4 regions of the Alteromonas sp. KS69 genome follow, and region 2 is predicted to be linked to each of the others. Evidence: predicted binding sites of a transcription regulator. Region 2 holds the regulator's gene; each other region holds the start of a gene.
What was found. Region 2 encodes FNR, which switches genes on or off when oxygen is low (the NO sensors DNR and NnrR bind a similar motif). Its sites were predicted from a motif close to TTGATCTAGATCAA; they were not measured.
Positions count from the first base shown of each region.

Region 1: a site for FNR is predicted at 5,449-5,462, ahead of C7Y69_RS16295 (PRC-barrel domain-containing protein). Genes of this name have one in related genera too.
Region 3: a site for FNR is predicted at 5,942-5,955, ahead of C7Y69_RS01435 (OmpW/AlkL family protein). Genes of this name have one in related genera too.
Region 4: a site for FNR is predicted at 1,782-1,795, ahead of C7Y69_RS05815 (high-potential iron-sulfur protein). Genes of this name have one in related genera too.

Region 1 covers NZ_PYHU01000035.1:28,015-35,402, reverse strand. Annotated here, with positions in the region: gene C7Y69_RS16320 (sigma-54-dependent transcriptional regulator) at 1-1,331, opposite strand, end outside; gene C7Y69_RS16315 (exopolysaccharide biosynthesis protein) at 1,908-2,513, shown strand; gene C7Y69_RS16310 (LysR family transcriptional regulator) at 2,587-3,522, opposite strand; gene C7Y69_RS16305 (rhodanese-like domain-containing protein) at 3,596-3,946, opposite strand; gene C7Y69_RS16300 (ArsR/SmtB family transcription factor) at 4,133-4,468, shown strand; gene C7Y69_RS16295 (PRC-barrel domain-containing protein) at 4,539-5,282, opposite strand; gene maoP (DUF413 domain-containing protein) at 5,552-5,911, opposite strand; gene C7Y69_RS21620 (hypothetical protein) at 6,299-6,466, shown strand; gene C7Y69_RS16285 (LysR family transcriptional regulator) at 6,595-7,388, shown strand, end outside.
Region 2 covers NZ_PYHU01000033.1:11,489-18,876, forward strand. Annotated here, with positions in the region: gene C7Y69_RS15635 (patatin-like phospholipase family protein) at 1-229, opposite strand, end outside; gene ttcA (tRNA 2-thiocytidine(32) synthetase TtcA) at 230-1,171, opposite strand; gene uspE (universal stress protein UspE) at 1,376-2,299, opposite strand; gene fnr (fumarate/nitrate reduction transcriptional regulator Fnr) at 2,397-3,137, opposite strand; gene C7Y69_RS15655 (sulfite exporter TauE/SafE family protein) at 3,188-3,847, opposite strand; gene ccoS (cbb3-type cytochrome oxidase assembly protein CcoS) at 3,834-4,049, opposite strand; gene C7Y69_RS15665 (heavy metal translocating P-type ATPase) at 4,051-6,453, opposite strand; gene C7Y69_RS15670 (FixH family protein) at 6,453-6,932, opposite strand; gene ccoP (cytochrome-c oxidase, cbb3-type subunit III) at 7,070-7,388, opposite strand, start outside.
Region 3 covers NZ_PYHU01000002.1:144,394-151,781, forward strand. Annotated here, with positions in the region: gene fmt (methionyl-tRNA formyltransferase) at 1-306, opposite strand, end outside; gene def (peptide deformylase) at 315-824, opposite strand; gene C7Y69_RS01405 (LysM peptidoglycan-binding domain-containing protein) at 1,041-2,114, shown strand; gene dprA (DNA-processing protein DprA) at 2,148-3,305, shown strand; gene C7Y69_RS01415 (DUF494 family protein) at 3,307-3,783, shown strand; gene C7Y69_RS01420 (type I DNA topoisomerase) at 3,814-4,365, shown strand; gene C7Y69_RS01425 (Sua5/YciO/YrdC/YwlC family protein) at 4,387-4,962, shown strand; gene hemF (oxygen-dependent coproporphyrinogen oxidase) at 4,959-5,903, shown strand; gene C7Y69_RS01435 (OmpW/AlkL family protein) at 6,069-6,743, shown strand; gene C7Y69_RS01440 (group II truncated hemoglobin) at 6,845-7,276, opposite strand; gene aroE (shikimate dehydrogenase) at 7,305-7,388, shown strand, end outside.
Region 4 covers NZ_PYHU01000006.1:11,756-19,143, reverse strand. Annotated here, with positions in the region: gene C7Y69_RS05820 (amidase) at 1-1,255, shown strand, start outside; gene C7Y69_RS05815 (high-potential iron-sulfur protein) at 1,340-1,633, opposite strand; gene C7Y69_RS05810 (flavin reductase family protein) at 1,880-2,563, opposite strand; gene C7Y69_RS05805 (CPXCG motif-containing cysteine-rich protein) at 2,556-2,747, opposite strand; gene C7Y69_RS05800 (exonuclease domain-containing protein) at 2,951-5,083, shown strand; gene C7Y69_RS21790 (TIGR03643 family protein) at 5,366-5,596, shown strand; gene C7Y69_RS05790 (hypothetical protein) at 5,613-6,056, opposite strand; gene C7Y69_RS05785 (hypothetical protein) at 6,307-7,146, opposite strand.

The DNA.
Region 1 (7,388 bases), on a different contig from region 2:
TAGTCTTCTTTGACCAAATCGCCATACGCGTGAAGTCGGTTGTATAAAGTTTTGGTGCTTATGCCGAGCATGTCAGCGGCCATGGTTTTATTCCCATTTACCTTCTCAAGCGTGGCGTAAATAAGTTCTTTCTCGACATCTTCAATAGTACGTCCCGCTTGAAGTGCTGGCGCTGTACTTTGTTTTTTAGCAAAAGGCGACTCAATCGTTTTAGGAAGCTCTATTACTTGTTTTGTCGGGTCGCTCATAATGGCTGCACGATGGACAAAGTGGCGCAATTCACGAACGTTACCTGGCCAGTCGTAAGCTTGTAATGTATTCAGCTGACTTTCTTGCCAGCTAAATTTAGAGCCGTTGTCTTTATTAAATTCTTCAATAAAGGTTTTCGCTAATAAAGGAATATCTTCTTTGCGCTCGCGCAACGTAGGTATGGTGATTGGAAATACAGCAAGTCTGAAGTAGATATCTTCACGCAACACTTTGCTTTGTGCTATCTCTTCCATGGTTCGGTTGGTGGCTGACACTACGCGGCAATTAACCGGAATAGTTTTAGTACCGCCAACACGGATAACCACTTTGTTTTCCAATACGCGTAGTAGGTTTGGCTGCATATCGATAGGCATTTCGGTGATTTCATCTAAGAATAAACATCCGCCTTCAGCTTGTTCGAAAACACCTTCTTTTCGGCCAACTGCACCAGTAAAGGCACCTTTTTCGTGGCCAAATAGTTCACTACCAATTAATTCTTTTGAAAAGGCACCACAGTTAGTCACTACGTAAGGGCCTTCACTTTGTGACGCGCGGTGAATAGCGGCTGCAACAACCTCTTTACCTACACCACTTTCGCCCAGTAGCATAACGTTGGCACTTGTTCTGCTCACTCTTTCAATTAATTTATAGAGTTCTCTCATTGGCGCAGATTCGCCAATAAGCAAATCGAAATGCTTTTCAATTTTTTCGCTGGTATCTTCAGCGACTTTAGGTTTCCCTGTTAATACTGCTTCAATGTCTTCACGTTGAATAGGTTTAACAAGGTAATCAATATTGGGGCCGCACAGACCTTTAATGACGCCTTTTACCGATGGGTGTCCGGTAATAAGGGTAATACGTGGGCGTTTAGGAAGCGCGTTAAGTTCATCGAACAAGTGTGCACCGCTGCCATCTGGCAACATGAAATCAAGTAATATGTGATCGAAGGTTTCTTTCTTTAACCAGTCACGCGCTTCACCTAATGTGGCAGCAGTTAGCACTTCGTGACCAAGAAACTCAATTATAGTGCAGGCCACCTCGGTAAACTCGGCATCATCATCTACAAGCAAAACAGTTAACACTTGAATATCCCTTTTTTAAGTTATCAATCACTCCCTGATTGCTTATCTCAGCGCACTGGGTGGGTAAATTGATCTGATTTTATAATTATTTGTGCATTATTACATTCAAACGTAGGCATTGTCGCATTCAGACTCAACTTTGGTTGAAAAGCGCAGCAATATCTCTGGGCTGACCTCATAATGCGATCCTCGCATCTCGTAAAAGAGGACTAGCTAAACACAATCCGCACAATGACATATCTTTAGCTAATAAAGCACATATTGTGCCGATAGCTACCCAAAAGCATAAATTTGAACGATGAATAACTTCAGTGGCACAGTTATCGCATTATTTACCGCATAGTCGCTTTGTAACCGAACGCGAAAATTCACCGCTTACGAGAATGCTTCTGAAAATTTATTTCAGATTTACACTGTTGGACAAGCGGAAAATAGAAGCGTTGTACACGGTGATATTGCTGAGTTAATGAAATTTTTGATGGAATACCCAAAGTGTATTGCGCTTCGCTATCACCCAAGACGCATAGGTTTCGATGGAAATAAGGCATTAGTCTTAGCCATAAATAGGGAATGAAAATGTTTAAGGAAACTGGCGCAAGGTCAATGACACTTTATGAGTTGTTGGGAAAAATGCAGCCTAAAGACACCGGCGACGTCATGGCGTTTTCCGAATTCTGGAATGCAATGGAAAAAAGGGGATTTGGACCCATGTTAGCGTTGCCAGCGTTTATTGCGGCAACGCCCATAGGGGCTATTCCTGGGGTACCCACCATCACCGGTGTGACAATTTTACTGATAGCAATGCAAATTTTACTCGGTCGACGTCATCCGTGGCTTCCCGCTACCATTATGAAAATTGAAATGGACGCAGAGCGAATAGAATTTTTGGTAAATAAAATGAAACCAGTGGCGGTGCGATTTGACCGTTTCTTAATGCCGCGCTGGTTTTTTATGCGCCAACCTGTGTTCCGTTCACTTATAGCGCTAAGTTGTGCGGCGTGTGGTTTGTTGATGGTGCCACTAGAGTTAGTACCCTTTATGGGATTAATACCGGCGTTTGCTGTGTTGATTATGGCTATTGGCATGGCAACGGATGACGGCGCTGTAGCACTATTTGGGCTATCTATCGCCTTATTTGGATTTTTATATGGTGGTCAACAGATAGCGCTAGGTATTGGCTAAGACTGCTGAGTTTTTATTTTTATATCAATGTGCTACGTAGAGCTTAGCGATAAGTAAATGACTACTGCTCACGTTACCTTTGTATAGACTCTACGCATTGTTCAAGCATGCCATCAGCAGAAGGAAGCTGCATCGATTGATATCTAAGTTCACCGATAAAGCTTCTTGCTGCTGGTCCCAGGCCGTCGCCATCCTCAAATGTGAGGTAAAGCATTGCGCGGCGTAAACCGCCATTGCTATCAAGAGGTAGTGGCAGCAATAGCCCTTCTTCTAATTCTTTTTTAATAATAGCGATAGGTAGCCAAGCAAATCCAAGTCCTTGAGAAATCATATCTACGGACGTTCTAATATGGCTAACCGTCCAGCGTTGCTCGGCGCCAAGCCAACCAGCATCAACTTTACGCTCAGCTGATGAATCTCTTACCACTATTTGACGATGTGACTTTAAATCTTCTAGTGTTAAAGCACGGTCGAGTGCGTGCAGAGGATGATCAACATGCGCTACAGCAGCAAAGTCTATTTCACATAAATCTTCACTGAATCCGCCGGGGTAGGGGAAGGGAGATATCGCGATATCTACATTGCCACTATCAAGCAAGGAGTTAGCGCCGCTCAACACAGTTTCTTCAATCTCGATACGTAGCAGAGGAAATTCTTCAGACACTTTACTTAATACATTATAAAGTAAATCGGAAGGGAAAATGATATCAACGGCGATACGAAGAAGGGTTTCGGTTCCTGCTTGTAAACTAGCCGCTACCGCTTCTAATTTCTGCGCTTCATTTAATACAAACGCCGCTCGCCGATACATTAACTCCCCTTGAGGAGATAACTTTACTTTACGCCCACTGTTTTCAAACAACACAACGCCAATGGCGTTTTCTAACTTTTGAACCGCGTGATGCACACTAGATTGGCTCTTGTGCACTAATGCGGCTGCTTGATTGAAGCCTCCAGCATCTACCACTGCCTTAAACATGCGCCATTGTTCTAATGTAGATTTTAACATCCGCTAGCTCTAATCGATTATTCTGTCACGGTATAGAGGGGTTATACCACAAGCTCCCAGAGGCTGTCAGCGCTTATGCGTCGGTAGCTTGCTTAATATCGCCTATTGAACAGGTTACCACGCTCACATTCTCATACCCCATGTTCATTAGCTGTTCGGCAGCCAATTTGGCGCGAATGCCTGAAGCGCAATGAATATAGATTGGAAATTTGGCATCTTTACATTTTTCGATAACTTTCATCTCAAGTACGCCACGAGGAATATTTAATGCTGCTTCTACAGGGCTAGATGCTGCCTCTGCGGGTTCACGAACATCAAGTAATAAACCATGATTAGAAGATATTTCCTGCATCGCTTCTTTAGCTGTTATACAACGAAGGGGAAAGGGGATATTGGCAAGTCTCGTAGTGATATCGATTAACATTAAAGCACCTTGAAAATTAATGATGAGTTTACTATATAAGGAAAGCGCTATATTTTCTACCACCTACTTTCATTATATTTTTATAAAAAAATGACATTGAGTTTTGGCGTTCGCCGCCATAGTAGTATACTTTAGTATAAGGTGGCGAGTGGTGGCCTATTTACGTAACTTTATAAGTGAGTTGTTATGACTGATAATTTAGCCGTTGATGATTTATCTGTGAACATGAGCGAAATGGCTCAATATACAATGGAAGCTGAGCTCTATCTTAAGCAGTTGGCAAATAAGACCCGTTTAATGGTGTTGTGTTCTTTAATGGACAAAGAGTTATCTGTTACTCAAATGTTGGACCATGTAGATGTTTCTCAGCCAGTAATTTCACAGCATTTAGCGCTATTGAGAGAATCTAAAATGGTAGCCACACGCCGAGCTGGACAAACCATTTATTATCGATTAGCCGATGAAAGAGTGAAGCAAACTATTGGCTTGCTCCACAAGTTCTTTTGCGCTCAGAACGATTAATTAAGTTTGCTAGAATCTAGCTCAGTAACAAACGGTAAATCACCAAAGCTTAAATAGATTTTCGACCTAACTAGACAAGTTTAGCGTTTGCCACCAATGCCTCTACATATGCAGCGTCATCCAATTTATCAAGATCAACTTCCGGTCTAGCCATCAAACCCTCATGTGTTAGGTCGACAGAGACATTGTGAGAAGACCAATCAATATTCTTGATGTCAGAGGGCAGTACTGCAAGCTTTTTACCACCAGGTAGCCAGTTGTTTGTATCTACCACTAGCATTTGAATTTGCCAGCTTTCAATATCAAACACAAAATCGCTAATGTGCCCAACGTTATCTTCTTGGGTTGCCACTTCGTAGCCACTGACCTCGCCGCAAGCTCTTAAGTGATTTTCAGGTTTATTGTCTAACTCTTCTTTACCCATAGCGGCTAACTCAGGATCCGCTAGCTGATTAGGGTGAGCGAAATCGCCCCACGCACCAGGACCAATCCAGTAATAGCCATAGCCAAAGTAACGAAATAGTGTTTCTTCGAATTCTCTTGAAACCGGTTTGTGTTCGTCAATAGATGGGCTATTTTTAAGCGTGTCTGAGGTCATGGAAACATCAACGGTTTCTTCTTCCTGATCCAATCGGGTGATTGAAATAGGTGATATCACCACTTTCCTGCTAAGTGGAAGCCATGTATTCGTATCGGCAACTACATATCTAATGACAAAATCTTTATCGTCAAAAAGTATATCTCGTACGCCGCCTATGTCCTTATCGGTAGCATGAATTGAAAAATGTTTAATTTGTTTATATGACACCATCATCGCTGCGCCTCCTTTGCCTTCAGGCTTGGGTAATTCATTAGATATTGTTCTACTATTTCTCAACAGCGTGGTTTGCGTAAAATAGCAATTTCACAAAGCTAAGTTATTAATATAGAACCATCTGTTAGAACATTACAAATATGCAAAGATTTGTTCGCGCGCAATCTAGATATGGATCAACAAAGCGGTGAAAAGCGAGGGAAATATCACAAGTAAAAGCAACCAGCACGATTTCCACCGAGCTGGTTATACATAAATCGAACGCAAAATTACGCTACGTCAAATGCTTCGTCACTGTAATCTTCATCGTAGTCTGACTGATTACTCGCAGCGGTGCTATGCAACGTGTAGAAGTGCTTCTTGCCTCGAGATAAGCGTACATACTTGGCCCAGGTGCGCTCAATAGTATTATCAGCATCCACTTTACCACTAACAAAATCTACAAAATGACGCTCATCATCCGTCTCTGGTGTTAACTCTCCGCATTCCAGTGCCAGTAGGGTTTTTCCATAACCGGTTAGTATATCTGCCTCACCAATACTGAAATCGCCAGATTTTCGAAAGCCATAAGGAAATTTTTGTCTATCTATAAAAGGTTTTTGAGAAACGCGAATTGATAAATTTTTCATGGTTGTACCCAGCCTTGAGTTGTCTTCAAGCGAACTTTTAAGACAAAAGAATCAGAACATAAAACAAAACATTTTTTCCTTATCAATAAAAAATTTTGTTGGAAAATGCAAAGTGTAAATATGTACGAATTTATTGGGTGTAAAAAGTGTATTTTTCCAAAGATATTTTCTTCTATTTTCATCTAAGGCCATGAATAAGATGTAATTTTTTATTTTTTGGATTCGGCAGTGAAAAGGTGGCTGGACGTGGGTGAATTGAAGGGATGAAGCGAAATACGTGAATGAAACCCACTATAAAAAATTATTGTCGCAACGATGATAAAAATTCGTTTTCTATTTTTGGTACCAAGACAATAATGACGACGTGGCAATAACCTAGAGATAGACATGAGTAAAGACTATCGTTACCAAAGTGAAGAATTGGACTCGGTAGAAGAGGAAGACTTTCACACCAAGAAGGTGGGCACAAAGCGCCACCAAAGCGTAAAAAACAAACAAAATCGTGACTTACAACGTCGAGAGAAACAGCGCCGTTTAATGCACGAAGGTAGTTAATACGCTTCTTAGTTGAAAATAAATACAACGCACTGCTTTTATAGCAGTGCGTTGCTGTGCTTTTGTGTTTACATGCCGTATCATCTGTGACAGTTTACAATCACTTATTTATCGGTTTTGTAAGAAGCATGGATATACGCTTTCTCACCACATTTATTGAAGTTGCAAAAACCCGACATTTTGGCAAAGCAGCTGAAAATCTCTATTTAACGCAATCTGCGGTAAGTGCGCGGATCAAGTTGCTAGAAGAATACTTTCATACCACGCTTTTCATACGCCAGCGCAACAGTATTCAGCTAACCCAATCCGGTGAAAAGCTGTTGCCGTATGCACGTCAGCTATGCAGCACGTTAAATGAAGCCAAGCAAGAACTGCAAATTCAATCTTCTGAATACGTGGTGTGCGGGGCAACGCAATTGGCCAGTGAATTAATGCTGCCAACCACCTTAAGTCACCTTCACAATACCTTTCCCGACTGGTCTGTTAAAGCAGAAGTACTCTCACTTGATGGGCTGTCTCGTCAATTACACGAACGGGTAACCGATTTGGCGTTTTCAACCGAGCCGCTCAAGTCAGAAGAAGTTAAAAGTGAAGTGTTACTAGAAAACCAATTAGGGTTATACCGAATTGGTGAAGGTAGTAATGTGGTAGACGCGGCAGAGTTTGTCGCTATTGATTGGGGTAGCAAAGCCAGAGATTTGTTACTGACGTTATACCCTCAGCTTCGTGATGCTAAACTGCGTACGAACTCACTCAATTTAGCCCTTAATAACCTACAACATGAAGGTGGTGTTGCTGTACTCCCTGAAGGAGCGGTAAATCAACTTGATCCAACTATCGCAATTTCACTAATACAGCCTTTAGAAGGTATCACCATGAAAGTTTACCTTCACACCATGAAACAAGTTAGGCGTGTAGGGCT
Region 2 (7,388 bases):
TACGTAAACCAACGCCCATCAAAGCAAGTACCTGCCAATCTGACAAAGAACAAGACCACTCTTTTAGGCCTTCTAACTTACCACTAGCGTAAGCGGCACCAACATAGGCACCAATAGAGCAACCTGCCACCACGTCAATTTTAATACCCAGCTTTTCTAATGCTTGAATAATACCAATGTGGGTCCAACCTCTTGCGGCACCCGCACCTAATGCTAGACCAATTTTCATTTAGTTTGATTCCATCAAATTGATAACGTGAACCGTGTCGTCAGTAGGCTCACTGGGTGACTCGAAGCTGGGCGGATCGAAACCAATATCACCATCTTCAACCGGCCCGTTCTGTGTAGAGATGCCTTTAAAGTCGTGCAAATTCTTGTCGACCAAATGTGACGGCGCTACATTTTGAAGCGCACTAAACATTGACTCAATACGCCCAGGGAAACGGCGATCCCAATCTTGTAGCATGGCCTTTACGTTCTGACGCTGCAAATTTTCTTGAGACCCGCACAAGTTGCAAGGAATAATAGGAAATTCTACGGCATCAGAATAACGCTGAATGTCTTTTTCAGTACAATAAGCAAGGGGCCTTATGACAATGTGCTCACCATTATCGCTAACCAGCTTTGGTGGCATTGATTTAAGCTTACCGCCATGGAACATGTTTAAAAAGAACGTTTCTAGCATGTCGTCACGATGATGGCCAAGGGCAATTTTAGTGGCGCCTAGCTTTTTGGCCGTGCTGTATAAAATACCGCGACGTAATCGAGAACAAAGTGAGCACGTGGTTTTACCTTCAGGCACTTTGTCCATAACAATAGAGTAGGTGTCTTCTTCTACAATTTTGTACTCTACACCTACACTTTCAAGGTATTCAGGAAGTACGTGCTCTGGAAATCCTGGCTGCTTTTGATCAAGGTTAACCGCAATAATGTCAAAATGAATTGGCGCAATGCGCTTTAAAAACATAAGAATATCAAGCATAGCGTAACTGTCTTTGCCGCCAGATAAGCACACCATGACTTTATCGTTGTTTTCAATCATGCCGAAATCAGCAATCGCTTTGCCTACATTTCGACGAAGTCGCTTTTGTAGCTTATTAAAGCTGTATTTTTGTTTGTTTTGAGACGCGGTTAACGGAGCGTCCGCACGGTTTGTGCCTGCACTGTTCATATCAATAGCTTTGTTACTGCGAAAAAAACCATTATACAGTAATCAAGTAAAATTGAATGTGCGAGGTGAAGATTTTTTGTATCGTGTTAGCACTGACTGCTAACAAATGCCAATAGCGCTTAAGGCTATAGTCCGATAGCGCTTAAGGCTATATAACGTTTGCTAGCAAACAGTGCCGACAGGCTGTTTATGAACCTGTCTGAATTACCGTGAAAGGGGCGAAATAAAGCCGTCTGGTTTTATTGCCAGTACATCACACACAAGTTCATCAATAACATGTTCTGCGGTGTTACCTATGAGAGCCGCAGAAATACCTATTCTGCCAACCGTACCTATGATAACAAGTTCAGCGTCTATATCTTTGGCTATCTTTGGAATGACTTTTTCAGGAAGGCCTTCCTTCACATAACAGCGCTTACTATCGATAGCATACTTCTCGCTGTGTGTGTTCATCTCAAGTTCGTGATGATGCTTTACCGCGTTGTTGTATGTGTCTGGGTCAAACTCAGGAACTTCAATAGCAATATTTAGCGGCGTAGCTGGGTAGCTGTTTACCAAATTTACGTTACCGCTGAGCAGCGCGGCATAATCGTTAGCAATCACCGTGATTTTGTCGTTAAGTAAGGCATGCTCGTCGTCTTCACTGCCTACATTTACCGCGGCAATAATTTCACCATTTTCAGGCCATTCATGATCTTTAACCAATAATACGGGGGAGGGACATTTTCTAAGTAGATGCCAGTCTGTAGGAGTAAAAATAACAGAAGCTAAATCGTCATGGCGCTTAGTTGCTTTTACCACTAAATCTATACTGTTGTCGATGACATAATGCACCACAGCTTCAAAGGCACGGTTGTTCCATTCCACAACTATATCTGTTTTAGAAAAACCTAAGTCGTCTAAAGTTTTTTTCAACCATCCAGCATGTTCTTTAGTGACCGCATCACGCATGGCTTCACGATCATCAGGGCTAAGCATGGTTGTCATATCGTAAGATAAGTCGTAAACCACCAGCATGGCGGTGACAGAGGCACCTGTCTTTTTGGCAAGTTCATATGCACGGCTAAGCGCAGGTTGGGTTTCTCTATCGGCTTCAATAACCGCTAAAATACGCTCATACTTAATCATAACCCCTCCAAACATAGTCAGAATTTTGGTTGCTACAATTTAAGTGTAATACCTATTTGCTATTACGTAACTTGTTTTAGATCAAAAGCTTTGAAGATTAGCTATTACAGGCGATATTAGGTGCAACCACAGACGTTAAACGTTGTGACATCTCATCAAAATCTAAAATAGTGATGAGTTTACCGTCCACTTGGATAATATTTTCTTTTTGAAAACGGCTTAACAGGCGGCTAATGGTCTCAATAGTTAGACCAAGATAGTTCCCAATTTCATTTCGAGTCATGGTTAGGTGAAATTCTTTATTTGAAAATCCACGTTCTTCGAAACGTTGAGAAAGCTGAGAGAGGAAATACAATAGACGTTCTTCCGCTGAGCGTTTATTAAGCAACATCATGAGATCATGATCTTGTTTAATTTCCGCACTCATAAAACTCATTATTTGATGTCTTAACTTAGGAAATTGAACCGACATTTCATCAAGCGTTTCATACGGTAATTCGCACACCATGGCGGTTTCTAATGCCTGAGCATAACTTTGGTGCTTATTTTCCCGTAAGGCATCGAAGCCGATAATATCGCCAGGGAAGTGAAAACCTGTAATCTGCTCTTCACCATCTGAATTGGTGACGAAAGACTTAAAAGAGCCCGTGCGTACTGCGTAAAGAGAGTTGAATTTATCTCCCGACTTTACCAGCAAATCACTCTTGTGAAGGGGTTTCTTTCGCTCAATAATATCATCTAAAGATTCAATCTCAGTCTTGTTTAGCGCAACGGGCAAACACAAGTGGCTGAAACTGCAATTTTGACAATGAATTGAGAATTGGCTTCCTTTGCTCATAGGTTCAAACTATAAATAGGGTCGACTTAATATTAATCTTACTCTTTTGTTTATGAAATTGCTGCATAAATTAAAAAGAGAGCGTAAATAGCCACTATTACGGAAAAGCATTGTCTTACCACGGGGTGCCTAAAACCAGCTATTAGGTACTGGCTACCTGCGCTTGCAGCTAACAAAGTGGGCAGAGTACCTAACCCAAAAAATAACATGATGGCAGCGCCGTCAACGGCCGACCCCGATGCTAATGACCACGTTAACGTGGAATAGACCAACCCGCAGGGTAGCCAGCCCCATATAAAACCATAGGGTAGTGCATAAACCGGGCTTTTGAATGGAAGAAATCGTTTAGATATTGGCTGAATAGCTTTAAATAAGCCGCGTCCCATAGCTTCAATATAATTCAAGCCTTGCCACCACTTTCCCAAATAACACGCTAATAGCAGCAGCATAACGCCACTAATCAAAGATAAAACGGGTTTAGCAATAGGCACAAACTCGGTGGCCATTTGGCCGACAGCGCCTGTAATAGCGCCGGCTAATGTGTAGCTGAGGATACGGCCAAAATTATAGGCAAGGGTGTAGGGTAATGCCGGTTCATTACTTGGCGTTACTGTGCGTAGTGCGGCAACAATACCACCGCACATACCCACACAATGCACGCCGCCAGCAATTCCAATGAAAAAAGCAGAGAATATATTAATCTCTGTCATCTGTTTCTTTGCGTTGTTGTAACTGCTTTCGCTGCTCGGCTAGCTTCTTTTCATCACCTGATAAATCATCATCAAACAAAATGCTGTAGCCCTGTCTATCAAGATCTTCAAACTGATTGGTTTTTACCGCCCAGAAAAAGATAACCAGTGCCAGCGCAACAATAATAATAGCGATGGGAATTAAGACGTAAATGATACTCATATTATTTACTTAATAACCTCGTTGAATTGGTGACCACAATAATACTACTCAGTGACATGCCAACCACGGCCATCCAGGGAGAGAGTAACCCCGACACTGCAAAGGGTAGAATGATAATATTGTAACCTACTGACCATGCAATATTTTGCTGAATTTTACGTTTTGCCTGTTTCGCCACAGAAAATAAGGTTGGCACCGATAGCAAGCTGTCTCCTAGCAAAATAACATCGGCGGCTGTTTTGGCCACATCTGTGGCGTTTCCTACCGCAACCGCCACATCTGCGCTAGCAAGAACAGGGGCATCGTTTATACCGTCGCCCATCATCATGACTTTGCGACCTTGCTTTTGCAAAGTATGCACCTGTGAATATTTTTGCTCCGGTGATAAGCCACCCTTTGCTAAGTTGATTGGTAAACTAGCAGTAAGTGCATCAACGTTTTTCTGTGTGTCGCCACTTAGCACCACTAATTGATGTTCATTCAGTGCGGTGAGTGTCGCTAAGGCATCTTGCCGCAAGCTATCATTTACGCAGAACGCGGCCATTAATACACCGTCGGCACACAAAAACACATTTGCCGGTATATCTACCTTTGAGGTGGTTGATAAATTACAAAATACGGCTGAACCCATAGTAAAAACGACGTTGTCTATCTCACCACTAATGCCGCCACCTGGTGTAACGGTAAATCCGTTCATGGTATTAGGCAGGGTTCTATGTTTTGACTTAACATTATCGTTGTCGAAGGCACGGGCAATAGGGTGCTCAGAACGAGACTCTAACAATGTAGTTAGCGCCATTACCTGCACTGGATCTACCCCTTTAGCAAACCAGCGCTGTTGCAATGAGAACTTACCTTCGGTCAGTGTGCCGGTTTTATCAAGGGCAATGGTATCAATATCGTTAAGTTGCTCTAAGGCGTCAGCGCGCTTTAACAAAATGCCCTGACGATTCAGCTTCGCCATAGCGCAGGTTAACGCTGAAGGTGTGGCTAAGCCTAGCGCACAAGGGCAGGTTGCCACTAATACAGAGATGGTGATCCAAAAAGCATCTTCACTGCCCACAAACGACCAATAACTGTACGTTAAAGCCGATATCAGCAATACCGAGAACACAAAGTAACGGGAAAAGTTATCGGCAATCTGCGCAGCTTTTGGCTTGCTTGCCATGGCGCTAGCTTGTAAACGCACGATTTGATTGACCAAGGCATGCTTTAAGCTTTGGGTCACTTTAACCGTTAGTGTGCCATCTTGGTTTACTGTACCGCCGTAAACTACATGGCTGGCCGATTTACTGACGGGGTTAAATTCTCCCGTTAACATAGACTCATCAACCGCAGCGGTACCGTCTAGCACAATACCATCGACAGGGATGGTCTCACCGGGCTTCACTAGTACTACATCATTGGGCGCTAATTGCTTTGCAAGGATCTGAACGATACTGCCATCACCTTCAATTTTAGCCGCTGAAACCGGAATATATTGCATCATATTGGCTGAAATTTGCGCCGCACGGTGCCTGCTTCTATGTTCAAGGAATCGGCTCAACAGCAGTAGAAAGATAAACATGCATATGGATTCAAAATACACTTCACCTTGCTCAAGCAAAGTGGAACGTAAACCCGCAAAGTAGGTGCCAAATACCGCGAGGGTGACAGGCACATCCATATTCACGGTTTTTGCGCTTATTGCCTTCAAAGCACCTAAATAGAACGCGCTTCCTGAATAAAGTACTACGGGGGTGGTAAGGGTGAGTGCAACCCAATAAAAGTATTGACGGGTTTCTTGTTCAATGGCACCAAACCAATCGAAGTAAAGCCCAGCCATTAGCATCATCACCTGCATGGTCATGATGCCTGCCAAGCCTAACTTTTTAATAAACGATTTTTGCTCGCGTTTATAACTCGCTTCATGTTCATCTGGGTGAAACGGTGAGCCAACATACCCTATGCGTTTTAGTGTGGTGAGTATCTGGCTAAGTTTAATAACATCGGGTTCCCAGGTTATTAGTGCGCGACGCTCTTGAACGTTTACGGCGACTTGCGCAATACCTGATACTTTTGAAAGCTGCTTTTCAATCAGCCAACCGCACGCTGCACACGTTATGCCTTCAAGGGTTAGCTGTATTTGCTTGTGCTGTCCTTCGTCAAAAACAAACTCTTCTTGAAGGGCTGGGTCGTCATAAACGTTAAGCGCAGAAAGGCTTTCTAAGATACCATCGTCTGACTTTTGGGCTGGCTCAGTACGAAACTGATAATAATCTTCTAAGCCATTATCAACGATGGCTTGAGCAACAGCTTGGCAACCAGGGCAGCAGAGCTGCCTGGTTTCCCCTAATATTACTGCTTCATATTTGTGTGTTGCATCGTTAGGTAACGCGCAATGGTAACAAAGGTTTTCGCTCATTACGGATTAAACTTGATGGCGCCAGAGTAGGGAAGTTGCAACGTATTTTGTACTTTCCAACTGTCGTCTACAGGAGAAAGCGAGACTTGCCATTTACCGGTTAAGTCCTTTTCGACAAAACCACGGTAAATACCATTAGCATCACGACTTAATAATACACTTGCATCACGCTCTTCGATGGTCACATGATAAAAATTCAATTTAAGGGCGTTTCCTTCTTGAGGAATACCTGAATGGAATTTTACTGCAATACTGCCATCAGTAATGGTTAACTCTGTTGTTATGTTTTTGCGTTTCGCGATGGCTTCTTTATCTAGCCGGGCATTAATGGCTTTACCTTCTTTGTAATAATCGTCTACTACTAAGCTGTCTTCGGTTGAAATAGCCAATTTCAATAACACGCCACCCATTACTAATGTAATTAGGGGAACAGCAATAAGGAACCAGGGCCAAAATTGTTTATACCAGGGTGTATTCATTAATTACATCAACTCGTTTACTACAGGAAAACCGGCGCGATAGGAAAAATAAGGCATCCAGTTGAAGATGTGTATTTTCTCATAAAAAAAGCCCCGTGATAACGAGGCTTTTTAGCATTATTGTTGGTTATACGAATTTAGTCGTTAGAAAGACTATAAACGTACGATGCAACAACGTGGATTTTGTCATCACCCAAGGTTTTCTTGAATGAAGGCATAACACCATTTCGGCCGTAGGTTAGTGTTTCAGTAACCGCACGATGGCTTCCGCCATATAACCAAATGTTGTCAGTCAGGTTAGGCGCACCAAGTGCTTGGTTACCTTTACCGTCCATACCATGACAGGCAGCACATGCAGCAAAGCGAACTTTACCTGCATCAGCAAGTTGCTGGTCAACATCACGGCCGCTTAGGCTTAATGCATATTCAACCACTTCTTCGATGCCTTGCTCACCC
Region 3 (7,388 bases), on a different contig from region 2:
CGCATCAAGTACCGACTTAGGTAAAATTAATCCGTAGGCAACCACAATCATTAAATCGGCGTTGATGTCTGCCAATGTTTGTTGTGCTTCGTTATTTTTTAAGCTGGCTGGCTGATAGACTGGAATCTCATGTTCTTGAGCAAGCACTTTTACGGGGCTTGGCGTAAGCTTTTTGCCTCGTCCAGCAGGACGGTCTGGTTGGGTATACACAGCAACAATGTCATGAGTGCTAGATAATAAAGCACTCAAATGCTGAGCTGCAAAATCCGGCGTGCCGGCAAAAATGATGCGTAATGGTTTTATCAAAACTAACCTCAGTCGCGTGCAGCTAAACGTGCTTCTTTTTCAAGCTTTTTACGAATTCGCTGGCGTTTAAGCGGAGACAAGTAATCAATAAACAGTTTGCCTTTTAGGTGATCCAATTCATGTTGAATACAAATAGCCAATAGACCGTCTGCTTCCAACTCAAATGCTTCACCGTTTTCATTCAGTGCTTTTACCGTAATTTCTTCTGCGCGCTCTACTTTGGCGTAGTTACCTGGAACAGAAAGACAACCTTCTTCACTAATAGTGCTGCCGTCTTTTTTGGTGATTTCCGGGTTGATAAAAACACGAGGCTCGTCTTGATCTTCCGCTACGTTCATTACAACAACTTGAACATGTCTGTCGACTTGAGTAGCAGCCAAACCAATTCCATTCTCGTCTTTCATGGTTTCGAACATATCCGAAACCAATTGTTTAATGTCGTCGTTCACTTCTTCTACCGGTTTTGCTACGGTACGAAGTCGTTCATCGGGAAAACTTAATACGTCTAAAATTGCCATGTGTCGCTTATTTAACCTTTTCGCTGTATAAATTCATATACGATCTAGTCGCTCGTACACTTTACAGTGCCTTTTGAGTTACTATTCTAACGTATATCGAGTTATATCGTGCAGTTTTTTGCTGCCGCGCCACAGTATTGAGGCACAATATCGATATAGTAGTATTGTCTGAAATTTCAACAGTAAATGGCAGTGGAAAAATTGCGGAAGGTTAATTTGAAAAATCGATTGAAGAAAGCAGTATGTACAATGGTATTGGCTATGGCATGTTTTGCCGCATTTTCAGCAATGGCCAAACCCTTAAAAGAAACTGCACCGCAAACTTATACTGTGAAGCAAGGTGATACCTTATGGGGCATCGCTAATCTTTTTTTAAATCAGCCATGGCTGTGGCCTGAACTTTGGCGTCACAACACTCAAATAGATAACCCGCATTTAATATACCCCGGTGACATTATCTCGGTGTCTTACATCAATGGTGAACCCGTATTTTCGATAAATCGAGCTAAGCCAAGCCTAGTGCTTTCGCCTGGTTCTGCCCGAAGAGTAAAGAGTGCGCCTATAGAGACCTTATCGTGGTCGGTATTAGCTCCCTATATAAAACAACACACCCTACTTTCTGAGGAAGAGTATGAATTACTCCCCCATTTATTGGGAAATCACGATGGTAATGTGAGTTTTGTGTCTAACGACTTAGTGGTAAGCCAAAAAGAAAACCGCACTGAAGATCAGTATCAGGTGGTAAGAAAGCAATCTATTATACGCAATATGCAAGGTAAGGTGCTTGGTGTGCAGCTCACCCATGTAGCAAAAGCTAGCTTAGAGACTGACGTGTCGTTACCAAAGGCTAGAATGGTAAAACTTTCAGATTCAAATCAAGAAGCGAAACGTGGAGATAAGTTACTTACTGGTGACTTCACGTTAGACAATGATTTAGTTCTGCAAGAAGCAACGTCACAACGAGGTTTTGTGATTGGCGACTTACACGATCACGACTTACTCGGCCGCTACGATGTGGTGGTACTAGATTTAGGCGCACGTGAGCTAACGGCGGGTACCGTGATGGGTATCTACGCTGGTGGCCCTGACATTATAGATGGTGAAGAACCTCAATACGCTAGCAATAGTGATGTCATAAAAGGAAACGGACTTTTTACAGATAAAGTACAGCAACCTGCACTTAAAATTGGTGAAGTCATTGTGTTTAAAACTTTTGAGTCAGCTAGCTACGGCATTATAACTCGAGCGAAAGAAGGCGTAAGACGCGGCTTCATTGTGGCAAAACCCTAACACGTTATTGCCGCTTATTATTTAGGAGCGGCTATGACAACTTTCCAGCCACATGAAGTAAGCAGTAATGCTGTTAAAGCATTGGATAAAGCCCTAGGCAAAGAACAGATAGCATGGCTGACAATGGCTTCAGCAATAAATATCGCAACAGGGAAGTGGCTTAAGGCGCTTGAAGCAGAATCCCTTAGCGCACTAGCATTATTGGATGGTATTCATAAAACCGCTTTCACTTCGGGCGCTCTCCATACCCTTACACAAGCAATTTCTCCTAACTTACTTGAAAAAGCGACACGCTGGCATGCTTCACATGCAAAGCATCATATTGTCACCCTAGGGTGCACACACTACCCTGAGCGATTAAAGACCCTGCCAAATCCCCCGTTGGTGTTATTTGTTATAGGTAACGTCAACACATTAGCATTACCTCAAATTGCGATTGTAGGGAGTAGACGGGCGAGTCATCAAGGTAAGCAAATTGCTACTGATTTTGCCGAAGCGTTAGCAAGTAACGGCGTAGCAGTAACCAGCGGGTTAGCAGCAGGAATAGATTCAGCTGCCCACAAAGGTGGTTTGGTGTGCGAAGGCGGCACCCTTGCGGTAATGGGGACGGGGCCTGATATTGTGTACCCCCCTAAAAATGTATCGCTACACCGAGACATCGTGAATGCAGGGGGCGCTTGTATTACCGAGTTCTTTCCAGGTGTATCTGCTAAGCCTTGGCATTTTCCCCGAAGAAACCGAATAATTGCTGCTATGTCGCTTGGAACCCTAGTTATAGAGGCAAAAATAAAGAGTGGTACCTTGATAACTGCGAATTTGGCCGCAGATATGGGGCGTGAAGTATTTGCAGTTCCTGGAAGTATCTTCCATGCTTACTCCGAAGGATGTCATTGGTTAATTCAGCAAGGCGCTAAGCTGGTAACCTGTGTTGATGACATTTTCGATGAAATTGTAGTGTCGACTGGTGAGAGAGAATGCCAGAACGAAGCGTTAAGTAAAAAAAGTGAAGTGAATAACTTGGCAACCGATAAATTATTAGATAGTGTGGATTACGACATCACCGCTATTGATGTTATAACGCAGCGCTGTACCTCTCCTGTTAATGAGGTTATGGCATCATTATTAGAATATGAGTTGCGTGGTTTAGTAGCCGCTGTCCCTGGTGGCTACATTAAATTGAGGGGAAAATAATATGTTCGATATCCTCATGTACCTGTTTGAAAACTTCATTCACAGTGAAACTGAAATTCGAGTCGATCAAGACGAGCTTACCGAGGAGTTGGTACGCGCGGGTTTCCATCATGATGAAATCTACAAAGCATTAGCGTGGCTTGAAAAGCTAGCGGCTTTGCAAGAAACAGATATTAAGCCTTATTTTTGTAAAGGGATTAGTACCAGCCTCAGTCGTATTTATACGCATGAAGAGCAGATGCGATTAGACGTAGAGTGCCGTGGCTTTTTGCTATTTTTAGAGCAGGTGGGCGTGGTAGATGCGTCAACGCGAGAAATGGTAATAGACAGGGTAATGGAAATAGACTCTTCTGAATTCTGTTTAGAAGACCTAAAGTGGGTAGTGCTAATGGTACTGTTCAATGTGCCAGGTAAAGAAAAAGCCTACGCACAAATGGAAGATTTATTATTTGATGAACCTGACGGCGTGTTGCACTAATGTGCTTCATGTCGTGCTAGTTGCTGGTTTATGTCGAAAATTGATCATTCACTTTTCTCTGCGCACGAACATGCCTTAGAAGACGCTTTCGGTGATTGTCCCGATTGCGGTAAACCACTGCATATAAAAAACAGCAAATCAGGCCCTTTTATTGGCTGCACCGGTTACCCAGATTGCCACTTCAGCAAGCCATTACACGATAAGCAAACCACCTTATTAAAACTACTGGATGGGGTTACCTGCCCAGAGTGTGATTCTACCTTGGCTATCAAGAAAGGGCGGTTTGGTATGTTTATAGGCTGTACCAATTTTCCTGAATGCCACTATATCTCGCCAATTAAACAGCAAGAAGACACCCACGTTACTTGCCCTAAGTGTAAAAAAGGACAACTTGCGTCCCGCACCAATAAATACGGTAAGCAGTTTTTTGCGTGTGACCATTATCCCCACTGTCGTTATGTGCTAAATTTCACGCCAGTAAATGAAGCATGCCCCGATTGTGGCTGGGCCGTTCTGATAAAAAAGAAAGGCCAAATTTGTTGCCCTCAGCCAGGGTGTGGCTTCAAAAAAGACGATAAATAACACCTACAGAGAAAAGCACTAATGAGTATCCCGACCAAGGGGCAAGTAGACACTAGCGACCCAATTGTATCCGCGTTTAAAAATGGTGACTTATTGGTTTACCCTACTGAAGCGGTTATGGGCATAGGCTGTGACCCAGACAATGAAGCGGCTGTGTTAGCGCTCTTAGCATTGAAGCAGCGCCCCATCGAAAAAGGGGTAATTTTGATTGCCGCTAACTATTCTCAGCTATTACCTTATATAAATGATGAAGCCATACTTCAGCACAGACGTACTGAAATTGTGTCCAGTTGGCCTGGGCCAAATACTTGGCTGCTACCCAAGTCGGCGTCGACGCCACAATGGTTAACTGGCAAGCATGAAAAAATAGCGGTTCGAGTCAGCAACCATCCAGTGGTTAAAGCTTTATGTGAAAAGCTAGAAAAGCCACTTGTATCTACAAGTGCCAACCTAACTGGCCAACAACCCGCAATCACCCAGCAGGACGCAATCAATATATTTGGTGATAGTGTTTTCTATATTGATGGAGAAGTAGGTGGCCACGCTAAACCCAGTACCATCCGTGACGGCGACACCGGAGAGATAATAAGATCATGATTGACCCCCAACACGTAAATCAACAGTTAGACGGTAAAGACGCCGGTGAAGTAATAGAACAAGTAAAAGCGTACTTACTATCATTGCAAGACAACATTTGCCAAACCTTAGAACTTTCCGACGGTAAAGGGCAGTTTAAAGAAGACTCTTGGGTTCGCGAGGAAGGTGGTGGCGGGCGTTCTCGGGTCATTAAAAATGGCGCAGTAATAGAGCAAGGTGGGGTTAACTTTTCTCATGTATTTGGAAGTCAGATGCCGGCGTCTGCCACGGCTAACCGGCCAGAACTTGCGGGTAGAAACTTTCAAGCCATGGGGGTCTCGTTAGTTATTCACCCACACAACCCCTATATTCCGACGTCTCATGCAAATGTACGCTTTTTTATTGCCGAAAAAGAAGGTGAAGCGCCTATTTGGTGGTTTGGCGGTGGGTTCGATTTAACCCCGTTTTATCCCTTTAAAGATGACGTCGTGCATTGGCACAATACCGCGAAGAAATTGTGTGCTCCCTTTGGTGAAGACGTGTACGGGAAATATAAGAAGTGGTGTGATGACTACTTCTTCTTAAAGCATCGCAATGAAACACGTGGTGTAGGCGGTTTATTCTTTGACGATTTAAATGATTGGGGTTTTGAAACTTCATTCAACTTTATGCAGGCAGTGGGCAATGGTTTTGTCGATGCTTACGTACCTATCGTAGAAAAGCGAAAAAGCACCTCATACGGTGAAAGAGAGCGTGACTTTCAGCTCTATCGCCGTGGTCGCTATGTAGAATTCAACTTGGTATTCGATAGAGGCACCTTGTTTGGGTTACAAACTGGTGGTAGAACCGAATCAATCTTAATGTCTATGCCACCACTCGCACGATGGGAGTATTGCTATACTCCAGCTCCAGGTAGCGCGGAAGCAAAGCTAACTGACTGGCTTCAGCCTACAAACTGGTAATATTTTGCACCATGGGTTCTTCCTGTGGTGCCATTCCCTTGATCCACATCAAATTCCCTCATTACCAAGCTATGTAGCTAGATTGCACCTTGCGCTGGATCAAAATATTTTCTTTTTAAACGTTTACAGTGTCGTCATTATCATTAAACACACAAGAGACACACAATGCGTACACACACACTTTCAGCCATATGTATTTCTTTAGCGCTTGCCGCCCCTTTCGCTTCAGCTCATGAAAAGGGTGATTGGATAGTTCGTGGTGGATTAACAACCGTTGCGCCCGACGAATCAACCTCTAACATCATTGCAGGTGGTAGCGATTTAGGTGTAGCACTGACTATCGATAACGATACCCAGTTAGGATTAAACGTTGCTTATTTCATCACCGACAATATCAATGTTGAATTGTTGGCCGCAACGCCGTTTACTCACGATGTGAATTTTTCGGTTAACGATCCACTAGGGACAGGTAATGCATTGGGAGAAGTCACGCACTTACCTCCAACTGTTACTGTTAACTACTACTTCAACGATGCTAATGCTGCCTTTCAACCTTATATTGGTGCAGGTTTAAACTATACCTTTATCTTTGATGAGTCATTTACGGCTGCAAATAAAGAAGCAGGCCTTGAAGATTTGTCTTTAGATAATTCTGTAGGTATTTCTGCACAAGTGGGAATGGACTATCAAATAGATAAAGAGTGGCATGTTAATGCGTCAGTACGTTACATCGATATTAACACCGAAGCGTCATTTACCGTAGGTGGTGCAGAAGGTAACGTAAACGACATTGATATTGACCCTTGGGTTTATACCTTGTCTGTAGGCTATACATTCTAAGATTTATCTAATGAGGTAAGTTACGTTTATATAAGTGGCTTATTAAGCTCGGATAACCTTGAATCTTAATCTGAAGCGTTCCGAATTTCACGGAGCGCTTTTTATTTAGTATTAATCATATGCGTGGCAAGTTGATCTAGCGCGTTAAGAAGTTGCTGCGCCAAAGGAAGGTCATCAACCGTCTCGTGCATGGCTTTTCGCATACAGTACATCCACTGGTCTTTTAATTCTGGTGTAACACTAAAAGAAAGATGTCGTGAACGTAGCCGTGGGTGACCATATTGCTGCTGATAGGTATCAGGTCCGCCTAACCATAAACTTAAATAAAGAAAAAACACTTCTCTGATTCTATCTGTTGGCTGAGGATGAATAGCGTAAAGCTCTTTTGCAATAGGAGCATCGCGCATAATGTCATAAAAACGGTTTGCCAAAAGGCGTACCTTATCTTCTCCACCTATTCGGTAATATGGTGTAGTCTCTGACACAGCAGGTTTTTCCTTTCGTATCGATTTAAAGAAGTTAGACATTCCCATGACAGACAGCCTTATTAATAACAATTCAATGAAAAAGTTTGCCGTTTTCGGTAACCCTATAGTTCAGAGTCTATCACCAACTATTCATCAAATGTTCGCTAAGCAATGCGGC
Region 4 (7,388 bases), on a different contig from region 2:
CGCGATGGCACTTGTTGATAATGACACAAAGCGAGATGCCCCCATTGTAGCTCGCCTTAAAGCCGCGGGCGCCATTGTGTTAGGTAAAACTAACCTCTCTGAATGGGCTAACTTTCGGTCTGAATCTTCTATTAGTGGTTGGAGCGCCGTAGGTGGGTTAACCCGAAACCCGCATATGTTATCTCGTAGTGCTTGTGGTTCTTCGTCGGGTTCAGGTGCTGCTATGGCATTGCGTTTAGCGTCGTTAGCCGTGGGCACTGAAACCAATGGTTCTATTATTTGTCCTTCTTCAATGAACGGTATTGTAGGATTTAAACCCACAGTTGGGCTGTTATCTCGTACGCACATTGTCCCTATCTCATATACCCAAGATACCGCAGGTCCTATGACCGCAAACGTTAACGATGCATGGTTAATGGCATCAATCATGGCAGGTGTAGATACAAAAGATAGCGCAACGCTAGAGGCTAGCAAACACATGCTTAATGCACCGCAGCAAAGTATGTTGGCGACCGATTTAAAAGGCGTGCGCGTAGGCGTTGTGCGTTACCGTCAAGGGGATAACCCTCATGTGCTTTCTACTTATGAAAAAGCCTTAAATAGCCTAACTGCCGCAGGCGCTGAGCTGGTGGAAATTAGCGACTTCAAACAACCTGAAAGTTTTTGGGCCGACTCTTATCAAGTGTTACTTAGCGAGTTTCATTACACATTAAACGAATACTTAGAAGGCAGTCCAGCGGACATTCCTGTGCGCAGTTTGTCGGAACTTATTACTTACAATCAAGCAAGCTCTCGAGAACTTGCGCTCTTTAATCAAGATATATTCGAAAAAGCAGTGAATACAGATGACATTAATAGCCCAGAATACGCTTCGGCTCTAGCCTTGGTAAGAGAAACTGCGAGAGACAAGGGTATTGATGCCCTAATGGCACAACATAAAGTTGATGTACTTGTGGCACCCTCAAATAGCCCGGCTTTTCTGATTGATGGCGTGTATGGCGATCATTCCCCAATGGGGTTTATTGGAATTGGGTATTTAGCGGCCATTGCAGGTTATCCGCATCTTACTGTACCGGCAGGAGAAGTGAAAAACCTTCCGGTGGGAATTAGCTTTATTGGCAAGCAATGGGACGATGAAAAAGTGCTACGCATTGGCAGTATATTTCAAGCAAAGCATGGGGCCTATATAAAGCCTGGTTTGTTACCGAGCCGACTACATAACCCCGCATTGTTAGACGCTGTGAAGGGGCTGTAACTCGTTATAGACCCTTATCTCAAATGCATAAAAAAGCCCCAGCACACGTGAGCGAGACTGGGGCTTTTTTGATAATTCGAGTTACTAGCCTGGGCGTTTAACCCATGCACTACACCAACCATTGGCGTTAACCAATTTGTTAGGGAAGATGGCGCAAGGGCGGTGTTGTTCGCCGTCGGCACCTTGAATGTACATGCAGTTGTTACATTTAGCACCGTCTACAGTAGACGCCGCAGTGTAGTTTAATGCTTTCGCGCTTGGATCATCTGCTTGTAGTTGTTCTTGCGCATTCGCACGTAACGCAACGCTTCCTAACGTTAGGCCTATCAAAGATGTACCTGACAATTTCAGAAAGTCACGACGGTTTACAGACTTCATAATTCTCTCCAATTGAGATAATAACGATAATGATTCTTTTTTACTCAGCGCCTAAAACGCAAAAACCTGCCGCAAGGCAGGTTTTGAATGTTAATAATTATACTATAACCCGTGGCGTTTGGATCTAACACAAAGCAATAAATATTTGTTGATCTAGATTAACGAGTTTCACCTGAACAGCTAGCAAAATCAATGTCCTATAGCATCAACGCAACATTAGTTTGCGCGCCACTGGCAAAACATGAATTATTTTTTAGTTACGCTCGCCTGTGTTAAAGGCACATCGGGTTTTGCGTAAGCATATTGGGCTATCTTTTGCGTACTATGATAAGTGTCCAGACCCGAGATACATGAGGTTTGTAGTGATTCAAGATCTATATACCCATCTTCGGCAATAGCACTTTTTGCAATGTCATCTCCTGTAGTGCTGCTGCCCGCAATAAAGACCTCTTGGATTTCACCTATAATCATTTCCGTTTGATTACACAACGTAAAATGCTGTTCTACTTTAAGCCCCATCTTTATCGCGCTTTCTTTAACATAAGGCGCGCTGAAGTTCTGGCTAAACCAAGGCGTTAGTCCAACCTCATCGAACTCACTCACACCATTATCATACCGCGCAGATGTTTGATGTGCTTTGTCAGTCCAACTTGTATGAACATGATTTAAAGTGAACATACCTTGCTGCTTAATATTAGTCAGAGAATCTCGCTGTGCAGTGTGTGGGCGCATAATAATACCCAGCAATGGTGGGTTAGCCCCTACATGAACCACAGAACTAATAATAGCTAAGTTGTTAACTCGGCCATCGGTGGTGCCTAACAGTGAGGAAGATTTAAAGCCAGATAGACTATTCACAAAGTTGGCGCGATATCGTTGCGGCAAAGCATTGATATCCTGCAACGAAAAATGGGTACCACTATCAGCCATTTTCCTGCTCCGCAATAATATTTAAGTCTTCGCCTTGCTGATAAACACCAAGTTCTATAGGTTGGCAACATACTTGGCAATCAAGTACCTGCACCTGACCCACATCATTAACCTCATCAATTTCTACATCATTGGCTGCCATGCAATATGGGCAAGAGAACGCCATCGATCGCGTTAAGCTCATGATTTCCTCGTATGTGAATTACGTTGTGATAGTTATTACGAGTAAAGTAGAAAACTGGATTGACTGCCAATTAAGCCAGAATGACTTTACAAGCCACTACGCAAAAGCCCGTGCACCCACGCATGAAATAAAAAGGGAAAAGGTTGAACAATAGGGCTGTATAAATATACACTAATTAGTGTATGCAATAGTTTGGTTTTATAATGCGAAAAGATTTGCCACCACGATATTACTTAGCCCACTTTTTTGAGTTCTTAGCGTTCTTTAAAGGGGCGAATGCTGCGTTGTTAAGTGATGACGCTCATGGTTTTATAGAAAGCTTTAACCAGTTAGATGCTGACAAACAATGCATCATTGTGCGTGCGGCTAATCGTAAATATGCGGTAATTGACAGGTCGCAGTTTTCTTATGCAGAAATAGCTAACCCTCAACAGCAAATTGACGAGCTGATTGAAGCTAAGTGGTTTGGCGATTTGCACCACGCTTCGCTGCAAGATATTGCAGGCGTACTGACTAAAGATGCTATTTTAAGGCTGTTAAGTGAATACGGTGCCACTCAAGGTTTGGCATCATTGACCAAGCCCGTGCTTGTATCGCGCTTAGAAGCCTGCATTAATCAGCATGGCTGGCCTGAAGGGCTAAATGAGCATACTTACTTAGTGTGTTTGTTTGATGCACCGCTAAAATTTTTATTATTCCTTTATTTTGGCAATACCAAAGGCAGGCTGAATCAATTTTCTATGCGCGACTTAGGCGTCATGCGTACCCGTGGCGATTCGGTATCAGATATTACCCGTTTCGACAGTAAAGCAGATGCTGAAGCAGCCTGGTTTTATGCCAGCCATTTAGAAAAGCTCCCTTTTCTTTCTTTAGCGCAAGCAAATGCATTAGCCCATGAGACGTTCCCCAATAGCGATGGCGTATCAGCCATGTTTTATCGTGATCAGTTTCTTTATGCACTAGCGTTAAAATTACTAGGCGAGCACCGAGAGCAGGCCCTTCTTTTGCTATACCAAGCCCAAAGCGACAAAGCGAAAGAGAAATGGATAAGAGAAAGCTATAAAGATGGCAACACCGATAGTGTTAAAGAAGTACTAGAACACATTATCGACTCACCACCTTCCGATACGCTGCTGGCCTTTGCTGAAGATTTCTATGCGAGGAAATACCACAAAAAGCGCACCAGTGCGGTAACCGATATGCTTAGAAATGCCAGCCGTACTATTGATATTGATGTTAGTCAGAATCAACAGGTAGAGCGCGGCGTTTTAGCTCACTATAAACGCTTGGGAATTGCGGGGTGGCGTACAGAAAACCGATTATGGTGCAGCTTGTTTGGGCTAACCTTTTGGGCACAGTTATATGAAGAAGATACGTTAGTCACTGAGTTTGACAGGCGGCCACTGTCGCTTAAACAAAACAACTTTTATGCGCGTTTTGGTAGCAGTATAGAAGCTTTATTTGAACGGTTAGATAGCAAAGAGAAATTTCGTTATCACGTTCACAAAATGGCGACAGCCCACTATGGCAAAGTGAATAGCTTATTCATGTGGAGCAGCCACTTGCTTGAACCTATCGATGCTCTTATCAAGCACGGCGAGCTTAGCGCCATCGTTAACCTGCTTCGAATGATGAGTGAAGATTTTGCCTCTTTAAGCGACGGCTTCCCTGACATTATGGTGTTTGATGAAAAGCTGCGCTTTGAAGAAGTGAAAGCGCCGGGTGATCAGTTAAGACGCAATCAATTGGTGTCTATTCAGAGGTTGCAACGTGCTGGGTTTGAAGTTGCGGTTACTACAGTAAATTGGCATCGCGATCCTAACCAGCCCTATGTGGTGGTTGATATTGAAACCACAGGCGGCAACAACAGCTACAATCGAATTACTGAAATTGGCATGGTGAAAATTGTTGCGGGCGAAGTGGTAGATACTTATCAAGCCTTGATTAACCCGCAGCGAAGAATTCCGGCTACCATCACACGTCTTACCGGTATTTCTGATGATATGGTGGCTGATGCCCCATTATTTGTAGAAGTCGCTGAAAGTATTGCTAGCTTTACCGACGAGGCGGTATTTGTGGCGCACAACGTTAATTTTGATTATGGCTTCATTAAACAGGAATTTGCACGGTTAGAGCTTCCTTTCAAACGGCCTAAGCTGTGTACGGTAAGAGAAATGCGAAAGGTAAACCCAGGGCTACCTTCATATTCATTGGCAAACCTTACGCGGCATTTCGATATTAAAATGGAGCAGCATCACCGCGCGCTCTCCGACGCAAAAGCGGCCGCAGCTTTACTTGATATCATTCTAACGATGTCTGCTGAAACGATTAAATAAATGTAAGGTTAGGTAAGGCTAGGTAAGGTGAACATTTTTTCTATATTAGCGTAGTAGTAGTGTTAATTAACAAGAGCCCGAACTATGCGAGATACCGAACAGCAACTTACACAAGAGCAGTACACAGAAGAGCGTAACTTTGATAAAGGCCATCTTTCTCTAGATAAGCTTTCAAATGATCATCTCTCAAAAGAGCCCTCGTCAAAAGATTATCCATCAGAGCTCTATCCCTTAGAACGTCATACTGAAGGGCGTCTTACTGAGGTTGAACAATCTCGCGTCATTGAAATGGCGTGGGAAGATAGAACCCCTTTTGAGGCAATCGAAGACTTGTATGGCTTACCTGAGAAAGAGGTTATTAAACTGATGCGCCAGAATTTAAAGCACAAAACCTTCAAAAATTGGCGTGCAAGGGTGTCAGGGCGTAAAACCAAACACAAAACGTTACGCCCAGCGGGTGTAGAAAGAGGGTACTGCCCGTCTCAATATAAACCTCAGAGTGCAAATAAGTAACCTTCTATTGTGCTGGCTATTCTGCTGGTTTCAATGGCTTCACGGTAGTGACAGGCAATAGCAGCATCATAAGTTGCTGGCGCCATGGCGTGGGGAATAACGGTGCGATGCTGTCATCCGTAGACATGGCTTCTGAAACTTGTTGCTTATAGGCTATATAGTCAGGGTTGGTATCTTTAAGGTTCTCCATGCGACTTAATACCGAATCGATAAAAGAAGCAGGACTACGCTGCGTATGCTGCTTTAAATCTAACACTAATTCACGCAAAACATAGGCTTCCCATTCAGAACGATAACCTAGTTCTAGCTTGCCAGGCTCGCGAGAAAGCTCAGCAATTTGTTGGCATAACTCCACGTCGTTTTCGGGCTTGTCGTAAAGCACGCGCAGAGCAAGCAATACGTCGATAGACAGGCGTGAAACAGGGAGTTGAGATTTTAGTTCTTCGTAACGTTTGGGCACCTTGTAAACCTTTTTACCTAAGTGGTAAAGATTGAAAAACTTTTATTTCTTAGCGTTTGAGTTAGTAGACACTACCATACTTCACTCAGTTTTTTTAGTAAATGGCAGTACGCACAAGCAGTTGTAATCATTAAATAAACGTAACCATTCAGCGCTGAACTTTCGCGTGGGGAACCACCGTATTAAAAAGTGCACTGTCAAAGTGCGTACGCGTTCTTGCTGTTTGGCCCATCATTTTGATGGGCCTTTTTTATTGCTCAAATGACACCTTTATACCTGCAAGCAACCGACTAACGCTGTCTACCACATCGGCACGTATAAACCACTCTGTGTCATCAATAAGAGTAATATCTCCGCTTATTTCAGCTGAAGCGCCATGACCCGTCCCCAAAAAATCTTCAGTCAGCTCACCCCTAGGGCCAAAGCCTTCACTTACATAAGAATAGTGAGAAAAATAAGACAAAGGGTAATTTCCCACGCTCGTTCTTCCGCTCAGGCCAATAACAAACTTTGAGCTTGAAGATGACAGCTGCTGAATAGTTTCAATGAACAACGTTTGGGATGGCGTGTATTGAAAGCGATATTCACCCCGAATAAAGTTGTTGTCAGTCATACGCTCGATACTCACTTCGTAGCTATGGGTTTGCCCCATTTTTGCCGAGTATTCTAATTCAACATAATTGAGTTGGTGGAAACTATCAAATGCGCTGTTGGCGTTGGTATCGTCAAGTTCGCCAATAACCAATTCTATTTCGCTGTCCTCTTGCAAGGCATAAACACTGCGCATGCCTTTAATCCATCCATCTTTAGATAGCCCTGACGAAGAAACTCGGCCCTTATAGGTGGGGATGATCCCCGCCTCCATTTTTCCATCAGAAAATTCATAGCGTAAATATAAACGCCTAGCGTAAAGGTAATCTGACGTATCACTATCAAAGGTATTATGGCTTGATGCAAAAGATTCTCCGGTAACCACAAAACTATTTAACGACCACGCATCGTCAGAGGACAGGGAAACAGAAGGGTAATATCGCACTCTATACTGATTTCTATGATCTCGGTCTGAGCGTTCGTCAAAACGAAATTGCATGTCAAGCTTCTGTGAAAAGCTTAAGCGCTCGGCAAAGGCATTGGCGCATACGGAAAATAAGAGAACAACAAATACAGCTGCGTTATCTACCCTTTTCATTTCAGTCGAGTCCAATTCATCAATAAGTTAATTAAGCCTAACCAGCTTATACGAAAAAAAGTGCGACTAGGGTAACTATTTGTGATGGAAAAAACTGAAAAAAAAAGCCGGTGAATGACACCGGCTAAAAACTGGAGGTGGAC